Regions from separate parts of the Collibacillus ludicampi genome, predicted to be linked through region 1. Evidence: riboswitches for the same ligand, from Rfam matches in the RefSeq annotation. Region 1 holds a riboswitch; each other region holds the start of a gene.
What was found. Region 1 has a riboswitch for cyclic di-AMP ahead of DNHGIG_RS17810 (C40 family peptidase). Riboswitches for the same ligand answer to the same signal wherever they lie in the genome.

Region 1 (4,214 bases):
CGATCAACACCAACCAAGTCGGGCTCACGAAATCGCTTCTCGTGTATTTAAAAAGGGACAAAGAAGATTTTGCCCGCCTGGCCATCGATCTTGCGGAAAGCAAAGATTCACCTTTTTATAACCTAGTCGTTGTTGTTACCAAAAAGAGCACAGAGCGTCCATTCACGTTGGATCATCTAAAGAGAGCTTGTGAACTCCTCATTAAAGGAGGGCCCCTAGAAGAGCTTAGCCTGGAACAAAAAAGAACGGCGATCATCGTATACTTTCGGGAGATCAGCCGTGTATTTGAAGAGGCGTGGACTTCCAAAACCGCTTTTAAACTTCGCAGTGTGATGGGTCTGATGAGTTGTGCCGCCGTGGGGCATAACATTTTGGAAGCCGCTTGGGATCCCCGTAATCAATGGATTGACGAGGGGGAAGTCAAACGGATGGTGTGGAAACTGCATACGTTCGACTGGTCGAGGACAGGTCCGCTGCGTTACGCATCAGGCATTCCGGGACAACGTTACGTATATCAAGTACTTAAACATATGATCTTTGACGTTCCTGTCAAAACACAACCACCTGCTGAAAGACCCAAGTTTAATATCGGCATACAAGTGAGCTGAGCAGAAAACGCTCATTCTAGATGGGCGACCATAGCAGAGGGTGTTCAGTAAACTTCATGATCACTACACATGCTGCAAACGGTGCCATCAGAGGATGAAAGTTTCTTTTGCGGAAAGAAAAGTTTGAGGCTGCCCCCAGAAACGAAGTGGCTTTTGGGTGGGTGTATCGCTTTGCAGTGCAGAGATGAATGGAAGGTCGTTCCGCTTCCTTTAAGCCGATAAGAAGGCATATGCTTAGCGCGTAATAGCGACTTTATAGGTCGTCCCGTTCCTTTTGAAAGTTGAAGAGGCATATGCACCGAACCCAAGCGCAAAGCGATACACCCTCCCAAGCACTAGTTTTTCAGATAGTCCTTTCTCGTCATTCCATGATACAATATGTACAAGGTGGTGATGAGAAAGCACGATGATCATCGGTTTCGGTTTTGGCAGTCCTCTCACCAGTTTATTGATGTTACTCGCTACATCTCTCATCAGTTACTCGATTTTTAAATGGATACAATCCCGCAAGCAGAATGATGATCTTGATGAAGAAGCACGAAGAGAGGCACTCCGCCGTTACTATCGTGAACAAAGAGAACGAGCCCGTCAAATGATGCAGGAGTACGATTTGACGGATGAAGAAATTGAGCGGCGGATTGATGAAGAATTGAAGAGAAAATGGTGACAGGAGGCCGTCATTGGGCCTCCTGTTTTTCTATGGGCCGATGGTAGATCGATTATTTGTTTTCCGGACCTTTTTCGGGATCGATTCTTGTCCTCGATTCATTTTCCCGGTTTGTTCGGGAACGGGCCGTCAATTGTCTTGCGTCTTCCGTCTTAGGAAATCGTCTTATATTCTCTTTCATTCTGTATGCCTCCTTTGCGATCAGGAGTTTTGTTCCTACCCTGGTTCGGGACGCTGATGATACCGCGTGTATCAAACATGATCCAAAGCACTTCGGCAGTCGTTTATACAGGCTTCCATATTGGTCAAGGCGCTTTGCAAACGTTGTAACGCCATTTGATCGCGCGTTTCCTTTACGGCCGTTTGCAAATCCGAATAAATTCCTTCACAGCGTTGCAGGCAGTAGCGGATCTGATCATTTGTCGCCATACCATCACCCTTCTTAACCATAATAATTTTATGTAGTAACACAGACTCTTTCATGATTACATTCGTAGTTTTAACTGATTCCTTTCTCTTCATTCCCTAAAGAGAGGTTTTAAGGCTTCCACAAGAAAACGAATAAAAAAATCCCGGCGAAAACCGGGATGTCAGCGTGCACAAGGTTTAGAACATGCGTTTCACAGCGGTGATGTGTTTGCTCCAATAGGATCCGGGTGCGACACTCAGATATCCTACTCGACCAAGGCCACCACCCTCTTGTATCATACGACCGTTTCCTGCATAAATCCCCACATGCCTTCCTCCGTCAAAAATGAGCAAATCACCCGGACGCATCTGGCTCTTGGGTACTGGATTCCCAACGGAACGGGCTTGTACACGGCTCGATCCGGAGAACTTGTACCCCAATGCATGATGATATACATATGCGGTGAAATTGGAGCAGTCGAAGCCATACTGTCCACGGTCTTCATTATGACCCCACCGGTAAGGAGTTCCTAATTTGCTTTCGGCTACTTGTAACACCGCATCTAACTTCGTCTGATGGTCATCATCCAGAGAAGCAATAGGAGTGATGGAACGATCCAACTTCACACCGTGCGGCAACGAATGCAAAGTTGTATCCTGGTTTTGGTAGGAAGACGTATGAGACGAATCACCTGCAGAAGCATACACAGATGTGGAGACGACAGCGTTACCCGCGAGCAAAACAGCTCCCAAAGTAAGAGAGAGGAAAAGCTTTTTTCCTTTCATTGTAACATCACCTTTCCTTTTCTTCGCCTCCGAGGTTAGTTGTCGGGTTTGGACTGAGGATACAGCCCACACAATGGTTCACCCCAAAGGATCTGCCATACGAGATCCGAATAATATCCCCCGTACCGCAACGATTCACATGAGCAATCATTGCGGATTCGGCATGTACTAGGATAACACAGCCCGTCCTTCACTTCCTCCCTCAAATCTTACCAAGCAAGGGAAGCTCTTACCGATTGAATAAAGTTCTACTTTACTACTATAACGCTTAAAAGCATAAATCTATTAAATTTATTTAGCTGGTTATTTTTGTTCTTGTATTATAAACTTAATTGTTGTAATATTAAAAAGTCAAAAATCGACACAGTTCTCCTTTGTTGAAAAAAACAAAAAATTAAAATGAATTAAGAAAGTGGGGGTACCATGAATTTATTTAGAAAAAAATCAATTTCTACTCTCCTAACGCAATCAAAAAGTAAAAATTCACTGAATAAGGCGTTAGGGCCTTTCGATCTCACCATGCTTGGTGTCGGTGCGATCATCGGAACGGGAATCTTCGTTCTGACAGGAGTCGCAGCTGCTAAACACGCCGGACCGGCGCTGATCCTTTCCTTTATTCTTTCCGGTCTCGCCTGTGTGTTCGCCGCTCTTTGCTATTCCGAATTCGCTTCTACCGTCCCAGTTTCCGGAAGCGCTTACACGTACAGTTACGCGACATTCGGAGAACTGATTGCCTGGATTCTGGGATGGGATTTGATTTTGGAATACGGACTGGCGTCTTCAGCAGTTGCCAGCGGTTGGTCAGGTTATTTTCAAGGCTTACTTTCCGGTTTCGGCATACATCTGCCGACAGCGCTTACCAGTGCGTACAATCCAGTAAAGGGAACTTTTGTCGATGTACCTGCTATCTTAATTGTCTTACTAATCACATTTTTGTTAACAAGAGGCGTGCGTGAATCTGCCCGCTTGAACTCCATCATGGTCATCATTAAAATCGCTGTCGTACTGTTGTTTATCGTTGTAGGGGTCAAGTTTGTTAAACCTGTGAACTGGTCTCCATTCATGCCGTTCGGTTTTCACGGAATCGCGACAGGGGCTGCGACTGTATTCTTCGCCTATATCGGTTTCGACGCCGTTTCGACCGCTGCCGAGGAAGTCAAAAACCCTCAACGCAGTATGCCGATCGGTATCATCGGTTCGCTTGCGATCTGTACTGTCCTGTATATTGCAGTATCGGCGATTTTGACGGGTATCGTCCCTTATCACATGCTTGATGTGAAAAACCCAGTCGCATTCGCGTTGCAATACGTTCATCAGGATTGGGTGGCCGGTTTCATCTCGCTCGGAGCGATTCTCGGAATCACGACGGTCTTGTTGGTCATGATCTACGGACAATCACGTCTTGTGTATGCGATTAGCCGTGATGGTTTGCTGCCAAAAGTGCTCTCATCCGTCAACGCGAAGACGAAGACACCTGCGGTCGGTACTTGGATAACAGGGATTATCGTTTCCCTCTTTGCCGGATTTGTTCCTTTGGACAAGCTTGCTGACTTGACCAACTTCGGTACACTTTTCGCTTTCATGACTGTATCCGTAGGTATCATCGTATTGCGCAAAACACAGCCGGATCTGCAGAGAGCTTTTAAGGTGCCGTTTGTGCCCGTGATTCCTATCTTATCCATTCTGTTCTGTGCTTATTTGCTCCTGAACTTGCCAAGCACAACTTGGATCGGTTTCTGTGTTTG
Region 2 (4,214 bases), 2.6 Mb from region 1:
CCCTCCAGTATCTCCAATATAAGCGAAATGGTTGGGGAAAGGAAGTCGAGCTTGCACCGATAGAGCTTAACAGCTGATCTTATGCGCTAGGTAAAAGAAGTTTGGGCCATCCTCTATGAGGAATATTTTGTCATTCTTAATGTATAGACATTACATTAATTATATAAAATCGAATATTTACAAAATTTTAACAGGATATTTAATACTAATGATGAAATATATTGGTATAAAGTAATTATAAGGAGGATATGGAATGAAAAAACGATTCTTAATTGGTTCTCTCATAACTGCTATTGCGATTACAAGTGCGACTCCCTCTTTCGCCGCTACAAACTCTAAGGTCAAATTAAATCAAGGAAATGTTCAAGTAAAACCAAATTCTGTTGATGGTGGTACTCAAAATTGGGATGGGAGCTTTTCAACTACCTATGTGATTCCAAAATATATTATTACTTCGGCAATCTCCACTGGTGTCGGTGTAGCCACCAACTTTTTACAAAGTAAATATGGTCTTCCTAAAAGTGCTGCTTCATTCATAGCTGCTGCAGTTACTGGATATTTTTCAGATAAAGTAATAAAAGGTGATATTACGATTCAATCATATGTTGACTATCGTTGGGTGACTAGATATACATCTTGTTATTATAGTTGTTTGGATATGTATTATATGGGAGATTCATTTATAGGCTCTAAGTTTTATTCCTATACTGCAGAAGTTTTACCTTATGTTGATTGAATATTCACTATTGAATTAAATAGATATATGGCGAGGCTGACTTAAAGTCATGCTCGCCATATATTTCGATAAGTTATATAAATGGAGGAGCATATGAAAACAATAATAAATAACTTGTTAAATTTTGTTATTTTTGCATTTACTTTTATACTGGTTTCTTATTTTGTAAATAAAAACCTAAATTATCTTGAAATAATGAAAAACCTATTTATCAGTTATGGGGGATATATACTTTATTTCCTTATAAAGAAGTTATTTGAAAATATTAGTAAATGAATCGCATGGATTGTATCTACAACGCTGATCGAGTCATTCTTTAGTGTTCAATATCAATGATGTCATCTAGCTTGATCCGAATAGTCCGTTCTCCCAACGTACTGAGTCCGACAAGTATCCGCGTCGAAATATCAATTTTCTTCGGAAGTACATGTACCCGTTCAATTCCTTCTGGATGAAAGACGTGAATGGTGATTCGTTTCTCATCCTGCAAGGCTTCCGACAACTTTCGGCTCATCTCTTCTAATTTATCGCTATCGAGGGTTGGCTTTGTCAATAAACGTTGTTTATATTCATACTCTGCAATTGCCGCCCGATGCTCCGGCAAGATCATGCGAGAACCTTCCCAAAGTTTATTTCCACGTTCCGTAAGCATTGCACGGCGAGTCACAAAGATCACCTCTTGTTTGTGTTAATGAAGATTGGTACCATATTTTTGCTGATATTTAACCTCTTAAGAAAAGACATGACGCGTGATTGCGTTCATGTCTTTTTATGCATAGTGCCCACCAATTTTCGAAGCTCTTTCCGGAAGAATGCCGGCTTTCGTTAAAGAGGCACAACGCATAAGAGAAGTAGCACCATACTTGGCACGGATTTTGTCCATTGTATAGCCTAGCTCCCGTTTTCTTACCTTGTCCGAAAAGAGATCCAATTGCATCACACTGTCATCAACTAAGTTGGTTACCCCCATTCCTACAGCGCGAACGGGCGAACCATACCAAAACTTTCGAAACACATGGAGTACCCCATTAAAAATCTCCATCGTGATGTTCGTATGGGTTGGTAATGAAAAGGAGCGGGCGAATCCGTGGGTCATGTCCGAGTCTCGGACATATACGTTTACTGTCTTTCCCGCCTTTCTCTGCTCAACAAGGAAATGGCTGAATCGCGAGACAGGAAAAAAAGAAACCCGGAATCTTCCGGGTTCAACATCGAAAGAGATTTCAGTACTGTGTGTGTATCATCCGATCGCTTAAAGGTGTTTCCAAGAAACCTGCCAAATGGCGCGCTTCTTCATCATTCAAACCGAACTTGGATGAAAGGATATCCGGAATATGGATATCATGTATGTCCAATAACGCGCTTCGTCCCGTCTGAAGGCAAGTCACAATCGTCTTGCCGAGAAAATGTTGCGAATACGTCAAGGTGAAATCAAATCGTCTTCCGCCTTTAATGAACCCTACATGGCGGGTACGGGTCGTTTCTTCATGATCAAACAAGATCTGTTCCATGAGTCTCCGCCTCCTTTTCGTTAATTTTCTACACAAGTCCTTATACATATAATATTTTGATTATTGAACAGATCATGAAGTCATGTTTTCACCGGATGTTTCATCCATACGTTTGCAAGTAGACCGGTTATTTCTGGTTAACTGGGAAAGCCTGTGTTGGATTTGTTGATTTTTCAAATAATCGTGAAGTTCAACTTCCTTCTTGTTCCATTCGTATTCGTCAGGCGAATGTTGTAAATCATCCGGTTCGTCAAACCCGTACCAGCCATCTTCAATCAGATCCGGTAAATAAAACCCCCGAAGGGGATACCTACGGGGGGTACGGTACAAGAATTTACGAATCATCGCTCATCACTCCTCTCTTAAACGCTTACGAAGTTAGCTGCCGGGTTCGGACTTAAGAGATTGTCCTACCAATCAGACGACTGGATTCACCCCAAAAAGATGGTTCCCCCGTTTCCTTTCGGAATTCAGCGATGGAGCTATGAAATTGTACATACAATTATATGCGGATCCGCTGTTCTTGACAACTGTTGCTTGAAGCTGTTACAACAAGAATCTCGGATGAAATTCGAGTATGGATTGGATGATATATTCTCTTGTCGTATTACAGAGAATGGCTCTCGATTTTCCTCCTGTACACGCCGCGACCATCAGAGGTTAGATCCTTTGCCCTTCCGCGACAGCCATCATGCGTTCATAGATACCTTCGTAGAACTCCGCTTCCGACATGGCGATATACACGCCCGCCTGATAGATCCGCTGCAAATCCGCGGGATCTTTGTATTCCACCAAAATATCTTTACAAAGCTGATAGTGGCGAGGTTCATGTGTATCGGCATGCACCAACCAGAATGTCACATTCAACTTTCTCGTCTTGTTATAATTTGGATGTTGCAGACCTTTGCCTATAAGCCCCATGACTTCCCCCGCAAACAACTCCGAACCTAACCCAACAGCAGCCATCGCCTCTAACGGTGTCGCATTTTGCAGGAAGCGAATAAACGTATCAACCGCGCGTTTCGCTGGCGGTGCTACCGGATAATCGGGAATATGCTCATCACTGATGAACACATCAGGGGCAGCCGATTCCAAAAAGGTACGATACAGTTTCGAATGATATGCCTTCGGATTTCCACGGCCCCCTTCATCCCAGAGGTTATCGACAAGCGGCACCCACCATTTGTCAATCGGCTCTACAGCAGCGACGGCAGCCCCCAGGACGCGCGGAAAACTGCGGCTGTAATAACTGTAGATCAAGGCGAATTCCCGAATCTGCTCCTCAGAATACACCCCGTTCAGGAGTCCGGTCATAAAACGTCCCTTGATGATGCGTTCATTGACTTTATCCATGACCGCTTGTTCCACTTCTTCATATGTATGAAACACAGGTTTGTTTTTATCGCTGGTCATCCTTCCATCCTCCTATCTCATGAATCTTTACGCCCACTTATTGTAGGATACAAGGGGAGATCACGCAACAAACGGAATGTCATGCCATTCTTGTGGTTGGGTGCGCCACATCAAAAGGTTGCTGACACAACGTCGTCGAGGTTGATTGTCAGACATATTTGTTCATCTCGAATTACGTACATTTTTATAGTACACTAAAACAAAATAAAGGGAACCATTTTGAAGTCGTGTGCGGATATTCCTATGAGGTTTATTCGTTCAATTTCAAGTCATTGCACACAAAGAGGTGTTTATAAGATTCTAACTGGGGTGAATGATTTGGATTGGCTTTTCCACACATACTATGACGATTTCGTGATCTTATTTCGATTGCTGTTTGCTTTTGTTGTGGGAGCAATTATGGGGCTTGAAAGAGAGCGATACTATCAATTTGATCATAAAATTAAAACAGCCGGTTTTCGTACGTATTCACTTGTCTGCTTGGGTTCCTGCATATTCGGATTAGCTTCCATTTACGGGTTTCCGACCATAGGATCGACACACGACCCTGGCAG
Region 3 (4,214 bases), 2.1 Mb from region 1:
AAGTAAAGAACGCATCATAAGATTTGCATACGCAGAGAAGGCCCTCTTTATATCGCGGGGCCTTCTCTGCGTTTTATCATGTATAATTTTCTATAATATACGGAAAGAGCAGTGAGAAAAGGAAGAGAGAACATGATTAAAATCGGCCTGACCGGTTGGGGGATCATAAGGACTTGTATTCGGACGGGGTGGCAAGCGGGGATAAACTGAAAGTCTACAGTTCCTATTTTCCGATAGTGGAGGTAGACAGTTCTTTTTATGCCGTCCTTCCCGAGAAAAACTACAGCAAATGGGTCGAAGAAACCCCGCCCGCTTTTTCTTTCATTATCAAGGCATACCAAGGAATGACCGGACATTTAAGAGGAAAGAATCCTTTCTCAAGTCTGGGAGAAATGTTTGATGCGTTTAAACAATCGATTGAACCGGTCATACAAGCGGGTAAATTGAAAGCCGTTCTTTTTCAATACCCACCCTGGTTTGAATGTATCAAAGAAAATGTGGATGTTCTTCGCTATACGAAGGAGAAGATGGGTGATATTCCGGTTGCGCTTGAATTCAGAAACAGGAGTTGGTTCACGCCCAGAATGTTGGAAAAAACAATCGCGTTTATGGAGAAAGAAGGATGGATCCATAGCATTTGCGATGAACCGCAAGCGGGAGCAGGCTCCATACCCACAGTTTTGCATCCGACGAATCGTCAATTAACACTCGTACGCTTTCACGGGCGTAATGTAAACGGATGGACGAATACCGGAGACGGTAATTGGAGAGACATCCGTTACTTATACCGGTATAGCCGGGAAGAGTTAACGGAGTGGAAAGAGAAGTTGAAAGATCTGCAACAAAGATCACAAGAGATTTGTGTCTTATTCAACAACAATTCGGGCGGACATGCCGCCGCCAATGCCATGGAAATGATCGAACTCTTGGGCATAGAATATAAAGGATTGTCTCCGCGGCAATTGGATTTCTTTTAAAAAGCTTCCCACGAAAAGCATGGTGGGAAGCTTTTTTATCATCCGGGTATGTTTTTGTATAGTATAACAAACGATACGAATAAATCTTGAATTTAAAGGGAGGGAATGTCATGGAATGGTATGAACGGCTGGCCGATTACTTTCCAGAACACGAGATGAAAGATCCGCGTCAACTCTATGACCTGATTGAGGATAAGGACACCTACCACAAAGAAGAGACAGATGAATACATCGTGATGTATGCCGAATTCCCTACATTTATCTTTATTGACTATTTACTCGTCAATCCTGCGACAAGAGGGAAAGGAGTCGGCACGAAACTCCTCAACCGTTTTAAAGAAAAGGGGAAGACGATCATCGTAGAAGTGGAGCCTATTGATCACGAAGATGAAGACACGAAAAAGAGGGAAGCATTTTATCGCAAAAACGGGTTTGTCAAGGCGGATCGTATTCAATACCGCAGGAAAGATGAAGACGGAAAACCATATGAAATGAATATCTTTTATTGGAGTCCGGAAGATTTGCCCCAGAATGTGATTATGGAGAAAATGGCCAAGGCGTGTGAAGAAATCCACAATTTCCGTTCTAAAAAATATTACGGGCGCAAGTTGGCAGACCCGGACGAAGTCTTGAAATTCATCAAACATTAAAGTTCGCGAATGGCCTTCTTGGTATGTCGAATACATTGTCTTATTCCCCGAGAATATTCCGTCATTTTTGTGCACGGTAGTTCAGCAAGAGAATTCTCCCATATCCCTCCCTATGGTCGGAATTCCTTACCAACTGGTAATTTGCCCCTATCTGCGGATAAGATTATAATCAAATCTGAAAAGTCAATATTGTGTGATGCTGAATTCCCGAAAGGGAAGCGGGGGAACCACGTTTGGGGTGAATCCGGGCATGCAGTCTCGCATGACCGGTAGGGCCGACTCTCAGCCCGAATCCGTCAGCTAACTTCGTAAGCAGTGTAAGAGAGGGGTGAATGATGTTCATGGGAAAGTATTCGCTTATTTTATACCCCCGTAGGTATTTGTCCTCGGGGGTTTTGTTTTTCATGCGTAGACGAGAATTTGCGAAAGGGGTTGTCTAGTGAAAAAGTTATTTAGGACTTTAGGGCTGTCCCTGATCATGATGACTGCGGTGGTTGGTTGCGGAGTCTCCAAAGGAAAGACGGGTGTCGGCACCTCTTCCGACACATCCGTGGAATCTACTTGGCAGCGTGTAAAAAAACAAGGATATGTGACCGTCGGATTTGCGAATGAAAAACCTTACGCCTATGTAACACCAGATGGAAAGCTGACGGGTGAAGCGGTTGAGGTCGCGCGTACGGTTCTCACAAGGTTAGGGATTCATGAGATGAGAGGTGAGATCACCGAATTTGGATCACTGATACCCGGGCTGAAAGCTAAGCGTTTCGACATGATCACGGCGGGTATGTTCATTAAACCGGAACGTTGCAAAGAAGTGGCATTTGCCGACCCTGAATACAGTATCGGTGAGGCAATCGCGGTGAAGAAAGGGAATGTAGTGAATATTCATAGTTATCGGGATATTTCCGCCAACCCGAAAGTGAAAGTTGCAGTGATGACCGGAGCTATAGAGGTTGATTATCTGCAAAAGTCGAGAGTCTCCGCCGCACAGATCGTAACGGTTCCCGACCAGCCTTCCGCTGTCGCCGCACTACAAGCAGGCCGAGCGGATGTGGTTACGATGACGGGGCCTTCGTTGCAATCGGTGCTCGATGCGGTGAAAGATCCATCAATTGAAAGAGTGATGGACTTTCAACAACCGATGATTGAAGGGAAGAGCGCACGAGGATACGGGGCAACGGCTTTCCGCAAAGAAGACAAGGACTTCCGTGATGCATTCAATCGTGAGTTACAGAAACTGAAGGAATCGGGTGAACTATTCAAGATCATTCAGCCCTTCGGATTTACCAAACAGGAATTGCCGGGCAATGTAACAGCTGAGCAAGTGTGTACAAACGAACAGTAAGAATGCATATCTCCCCATTCTATAATAATTCGATGCAGACAGATTTCACAAGATCCTTCATTCTCATTCTACTTGAGTGTTGATGATCAAGATCGAAAGGAGTGCATGTCAATCTATTCGTTCCTAGACTTACTCCCGCCACTCTTGAAAGGCGCGGGGATCACCCTCGAGATTACGATTCTCTCGATGATCGCAGCTCTTTTCTTAGCCATGCTTGCGGGGATTGGCCGCCTGTCCAAATATTCAATGATTCGGGGCGTAACGGCTATTTATGTAGAAGTTTTTCGCGGAACCTCCCTGCTGGTTCAGTTGTATTGGTTGTATTTTGCCCTGCCGATCCTGGGCATCGAATTGCCAAAAATGGCAGCCGCGGTACTTGCGTTGGGGCTCAATTATGGGGCTTACGGATCAGAAGTGGTTCGTGGATCGATCCTTGCCGTACCAAAAGGACATACGGAAGCAGGGATCGCGTTGAACATGACTCCCTGGCAGAGAATGAGATGTATCATATGGCCCCAAGCGTTTGTCATGATGTTGCCGGCTTTCGGAAATTTGCTCATTGAATTGCTGAAAGGTACGGCCTTGGTTTCTCTCATTACACTTGCAGATTTAACCTTTCAGGCGAAAATTCTCAGCACCTCGACATTCCAAACCACCGAGATCTATACTCTTTTGCTCGTGATGTATTTCATTCTCGCGTACCCCATCACATGGGGAATTCGCCTGATTGAGCGCAGAGTTGCTGCAGGGAGGTCATAGCCCATGTGGGATTGGGATTTCGCCTGGTCCATCGTTCCGCAACTTCTTGAAGCGTTAAAGGTAACCGTTACCTCCACGTTCGTGGCGTTTTTCATAGCAGCGATCGCAGGACTTTTGCTTGCGATTGGCAGGAGATCCGCGTGTAAGCCCTTATCTCTAGTTACAGGCGGAATTGTGGAATTTGTGAGGAGCACCCCTCTTCTTGTTCAGCTGTATTTTATTTTTTACGTGCTGCCTGTGTTTGGGGTTTCACTTTCCCCCTTCACAGCGGGAGTGATCGGCTTAGGATTGCATTATAGTTCGTACCTGTCCGAGGTGTATCGCTCAGGGATCGATTCCGTCCCTCGTGGCCAATGGGAAGCTGCGGTCGCTCTGAACTTTTCAAAAATGCAGACGTGGGGCAGAATCATCGTACCTCAAGCGATACCGCCGGTCATCCCGGTCTTGGGAAACTACTTGATTGTCATGTTTAAAGAGACACCG
Region 4 (4,214 bases), 1.5 Mb from region 1:
GTACAGGTAAGATTGATTCCAGCCAATTTTTTCTCTGAACTCTATTTTTTTAAAATAGTTAACCTAGATTTTTGTAAGCTCGTCCTCTATACTTTAGGGCGAAAAGCTGTTTTTTAGGTGCCTGTCCGACATAGGAGATGATCGTTTTGCTTTTTACATCCAAGAAAAAGGAACACTCATCATTTCCTTTAAAAAACAAAAACACTCGCATGGGATCTATCATTACCATCACCATGGTCATGATCATCTATATGATCACTTCAACAGTTGCACTCGTCCTGTATGGACCATTTGAAAATCTGCGCAGTGCAGTGATAGGTGCCATACTCACAAGCCGACATCCTTGGGTCATCACTCCTTTTTATTCGGCAGCTACCTTGGCAAAGTACCGTCCTGTTTCCTTCGATACGATGGATCGGGGAACGTTGCCGGCCGGCGACTTTGCGAACATTCACGATGACGAAATCGAAGTGGTTCCGATCCAAACGGCCAAATATTCCGGCAGTTTATTGATCGTTCATGATCCAAAACGCGTACATGTGGCAGTGACAAAACATTTAAACTCTGTCGGGGAAACAGTCAGTGAAATGGTGAAAGATTCCGGTTCGATCGCCGGTATTAATGCTGGAGGATTTTCTGACGGCGGACATGGTACGGGCGGTATACCGCTCGGTATTACCGTTTCACGAGGAAAATTCATATGTGGGGATAAAACCTCCCGCGAACCTGTTATTGGAATCACGAAAAGCGGCGCACTGATCGTCGGCAAATATACGTTTCAAGAGCTCGAACAATTGGGATCGAAGATGCGGTCTCATTCGGGCCGGAATTGGTTCGCGACGGGAAGCCTTTTTTAAAGGCGACCGATGGATCCTGGGGCTTCGCGCCGAGATCCGCAATTGGTCAACGCAGCGATGGAGCGATTTTGTTACTTGCCCTCTCAGGGCGGGGGAATGGTGGAATTGGCGCAAGCTTGCTCGATTGCGAGCAAGTGATGTTGGAGCATGGAGCTTATGTGGCGGCCAATCTGGATGGAGGATACAGTTCCGAGCTTTATTATAAGAATCAATTTCTTGTGCCTCCGTCGAATCCCCTTGGAGAAAGATACGTGGCGACAAGCTTCGTCGTGGATGGGGGAAATAAAACATGAGAAAAAAGTGGAGGATGAACAAAAAAATATCTATATGGACAGGAGTTTTTACCTTGTTTACGTTGATCCAACTGGTGACACTCCATGAGATCGATAAGTTTTTGCAGCCTCCCATTTCCCCGGTAATGGAAAGGAATACAACAACCAAGGAACAAGAAACAGTAACCGTCATGCCCCCAAATAACGCTGAGCAAGTGATGTACAGCCAAGATAAACAGTATATGGCTTATACAACAAAGGATACACTGACGATAGCCGGAAAGGGAGGAACCATTTTTCAACAAACGGTAGGGCAGGTATCCTATCTGAAATGGCTGGGAAATACGAACACTCTATTATATTTTGTCCAAGGCTCTTATTTGGACGCTTATTTACTGCCATTGCATGAAGCGAAACCCTATTTGATCTACGAATGGTTTGGAGATCATCGGACGGTTGAGAACACCTTTTTTTCCCCGTACATGGAATACTTGTATATTGAAATGAAAAACGGCTCGATGAATGAAATTTACAAGTATGACGCGGTAAGCGGAATCCGTCAATTGCCATTGGGAGATATTCAAATCTCACGCATTGATTATGACGAGCTTTCCGATACGATGAATATAACCAGTTCTTTTGGAGGAGTCTGGCGTTACATGAATGATCGATTGTACCGTCCGGACGGTTCGGTCGTCATACCGGCTGTCGCGGTTCATCAGCCGAATCCAAAAGTTGATAACCATCAACATCTTGAGGAAAAGAAACCATCATCCACGTCAAACAATGAAATGAAGAGACCCCACGGCAATACATCCAAAGAGTCTCCAGGCAACATGAAACAGGCTAATGCTACCGTCTCGCCGCCTGCAGCAAAAACAACAGGAAGTACGGAGGCGGACAAATCGCTAGCTGGTTCTTCTCCCCAGGTGAAAGCTCAAGTACAAAAATAAGTGATATCGCATCTTTTAAAGGAATTACGTAAAAATCAGAGGTAATAAGAGCAAAGATCATACGCTTATGTAAAGTTTGTTTTTTCTTGGTCAAAATCGCTATAAATCACCAACGGGACGAATTGCTTTCCCTTCTTTGAGGGATATAATGAATATCAACATTTGCAAAACGCCGAATCTGTGAAGACAGAGCGGAGGACCCAATTTGTGGGGTGAATCCAAATGATTTGGTAGGGTGTTCTTCTGCCGCCCGAACCCGTCAGCTAACTTCGTAGGCGATCTGCAGAAGCGGTCGAATGACGTCAAACGACCCTTCGTGGTCGTTTTTTGCTTTTTTTAGAGCAGCAATTGGGAAAACTACATGGGATCACCCAGTGAAGGGAGAGCGTTTTTCACGATGGTACATAGTCATTTGCTTCATCCTCTTCTCGTTATCGCCGCGGTCGTGGCTATCCTGTTTGCCATATCCAATTTCAGCAGCTTGAAGAGGATCATCATCGGGCGGCCGATGCGAACGAAGGAACTGTACGCGAAACATAATAAACTTTTCTGGTTTATGGCATTGCTCGTATTGGCGGCGGATCTCTATTCATCGGTTGCGTATGGTCCCGAAGCCGGTATGACAGAATTGGCTTCCCTGGGATCTGATGTGAAGTGGTTAATTTTACCGATCACGATAGCCACCGTGATTCTTCTCGGAATCTTGATCGCCTCTTATATCATGGGGGTGATGGCGTATCCCAATGGTGGAGGGGCTTACACGATCGCAAAGGAAAATTTTGATAAACCTTGGGTTTCGTTGATCGCATCCAGTGCCTTGCTGGTCGATTACGTCCTGACCGTAGCCGTTTCGGTGTCGGCAGGTGTGCAAGCTGTTGCTTCCGCTTATCCGGTGATTGCGCCACATGCGACGACCATTTCCGTTCTTTGTGTGATCGTGATTCTAATCGTGAATTTGAGGGGAATCTCAGAATCCGCCACGGTATTTGCATGGCCTACTCTCTTTTTCATGATCTGCATGGGGATTCTCATCCTCACGGGAATTTCTGATCAGTTCCAACACGGTTTTGTACAGCCGTCAACTCCGCCGTTTGGGGTCATGCCAAAGGGATTGACAACACTTTTGATCCTCAAAGCATTTAGTGCAGCGTGTTCATCGCTCACAGGGATCGAAACCATTTCCAACTCGGTGCCGGTTTTTCGCGATCCTGCCACGAAAAATGCCGTAAAAGCCTATATCGCTCTCGGTCTTATCACCGGAGCTACGCTCTTGGGTTATTCTTATGAACTTTATGTCAAGGGAATCTCCGTGAATCCGCAGAATACCATGTTATCTCAATTAGCGGGCGTCTATTTTGGACATAGTATCGTTTATCAAATCATGATCTGGTCTACATTTATCGTTCTTATCTTGGCCGCCAATTCTACGTTCACGGGCTTCCCGCAACTTGCGGCGCTTGTCGCGTCTGACGGATTTTTGCCGCGTGCCTTGACGGTTCGTGGCGACCGTTTGGGATATTCGAACGGAATGCTGATTTTAACAGCTCTTGCATCCCTGTTAATCATTGGATTTGAAGCGAGGACGGAAGCTCTGATTCCGCTCTATTCGATCGGTGTATTTGTGTCGTTTACCATCGCACAGATCGGTCTAGTACGCCGTTGGATCCGCGTGAAAGGTTCCTACTGGAAGGTAAAAATGTCCATGAACGCCATTGGCGCTCTTACGACCATCAGTGTTTTGATCGTTGTCGCTTCAACGAAGTTTACAGAAGGGGCATGGATTGTACTCATCGTCTTGCCCGCAATCATCTTCGGTTGCTTAGGTATAAAACGTCATTATAACCAAGTGGCCAATGAGTTGCGCATTGATTTTGAAACTCATAAACCGAGTTCCCATCACATACTAACCATTGTGCTCATCTCGGGGATCCACCGTGTTGTACTCAATACGATATCGTTTGCGCAGAGTCTCAACACCGATGTGGTTGCTGTATACGTGGGGTTTAACGAACAGGATATTGAACGAATGGAACAGAAATGGGAGGACTGGGGTTCTCCTTGCCGTTTGATCACGCTCAAGAGCGAATATAGGTCTCTCCTTGGTCCAATCACCCGTTTTCTTAAACGGATGG

Region 2: linked by a shared signal. The riboswitch ahead of DNHGIG_RS04755 (hypothetical protein) and the one ahead of DNHGIG_RS17810 (C40 family peptidase) in region 1 are both predicted to bind cyclic di-AMP.
Region 3: linked by a shared signal. The riboswitch ahead of ehuB (ectoine/hydroxyectoine ABC transporter substrate-binding protein EhuB) and the one ahead of DNHGIG_RS17810 (C40 family peptidase) in region 1 are both predicted to bind cyclic di-AMP.
Region 4: linked by a shared signal. The riboswitch ahead of kimA (potassium transporter KimA) and the one ahead of DNHGIG_RS17810 (C40 family peptidase) in region 1 are both predicted to bind cyclic di-AMP.

The regions. Positions count from the first base shown of each region.
Region 1 is NZ_BOQE01000001.1:3,498,231-3,502,444, reverse strand. It holds gene DNHGIG_RS17830 (DGQHR domain-containing protein) at 1-608, shown strand, start outside; gene DNHGIG_RS17825 (hypothetical protein) at 1,015-1,275, shown strand; gene DNHGIG_RS17820 (hypothetical protein) at 1,328-1,456, opposite strand; gene DNHGIG_RS17815 (hypothetical protein) at 1,528-1,704, opposite strand; gene DNHGIG_RS17810 (C40 family peptidase) at 1,882-2,469, opposite strand; cyclic di-AMP (ydaO/yuaA leader) riboswitch at 2,479-2,643, opposite strand; gene bcaP (branched-chain amino acid transporter BcaP) at 2,893-4,214, shown strand, end outside.
Region 2 is NZ_BOQE01000001.1:929,080-933,293, forward strand. It holds gene DNHGIG_RS04735 (hypothetical protein) at 254-736, shown strand; gene DNHGIG_RS04740 (YolD-like family protein) at 1,053-1,403, opposite strand; gene DNHGIG_RS04745 (DinB/UmuC family translesion DNA polymerase) at 1,506-1,958, opposite strand; gene DNHGIG_RS04750 (DUF3055 domain-containing protein) at 1,960-2,247, opposite strand; gene DNHGIG_RS04755 (hypothetical protein) at 2,320-2,592, opposite strand; cyclic di-AMP (ydaO/yuaA leader) riboswitch at 2,600-2,733, opposite strand; gene DNHGIG_RS04760 (iron-containing redox enzyme family protein) at 2,908-3,660, opposite strand; gene DNHGIG_RS04765 (MgtC/SapB family protein) at 3,979-4,214, shown strand, end outside.
Region 3 is NZ_BOQE01000001.1:1,387,477-1,391,690, reverse strand. It holds gene DNHGIG_RS06910 (amino acid permease) at 1-20, shown strand, start outside; partial or broken gene DNHGIG_RS06905 (DUF72 domain-containing protein) at 133-977, shown strand; gene DNHGIG_RS06900 (GNAT family N-acetyltransferase) at 1,088-1,627, shown strand; cyclic di-AMP (ydaO/yuaA leader) riboswitch at 1,815-1,958, shown strand; gene ehuB (ectoine/hydroxyectoine ABC transporter substrate-binding protein EhuB) at 2,067-2,972, shown strand; gene ehuC (ectoine/hydroxyectoine ABC transporter permease subunit EhuC) at 3,078-3,731, shown strand; gene ehuD (ectoine/hydroxyectoine ABC transporter permease subunit EhuD) at 3,735-4,214, shown strand, end outside.
Region 4 is NZ_BOQE01000001.1:2,025,357-2,029,570, forward strand. It holds gene DNHGIG_RS10230 (hypothetical protein) at 147-857, shown strand; gene DNHGIG_RS10235 (phosphodiester glycosidase family protein) at 800-1,150, shown strand; gene DNHGIG_RS10240 (hypothetical protein) at 1,204-2,082, shown strand; cyclic di-AMP (ydaO/yuaA leader) riboswitch at 2,243-2,375, shown strand; gene kimA (potassium transporter KimA) at 2,480-4,214, shown strand, end outside.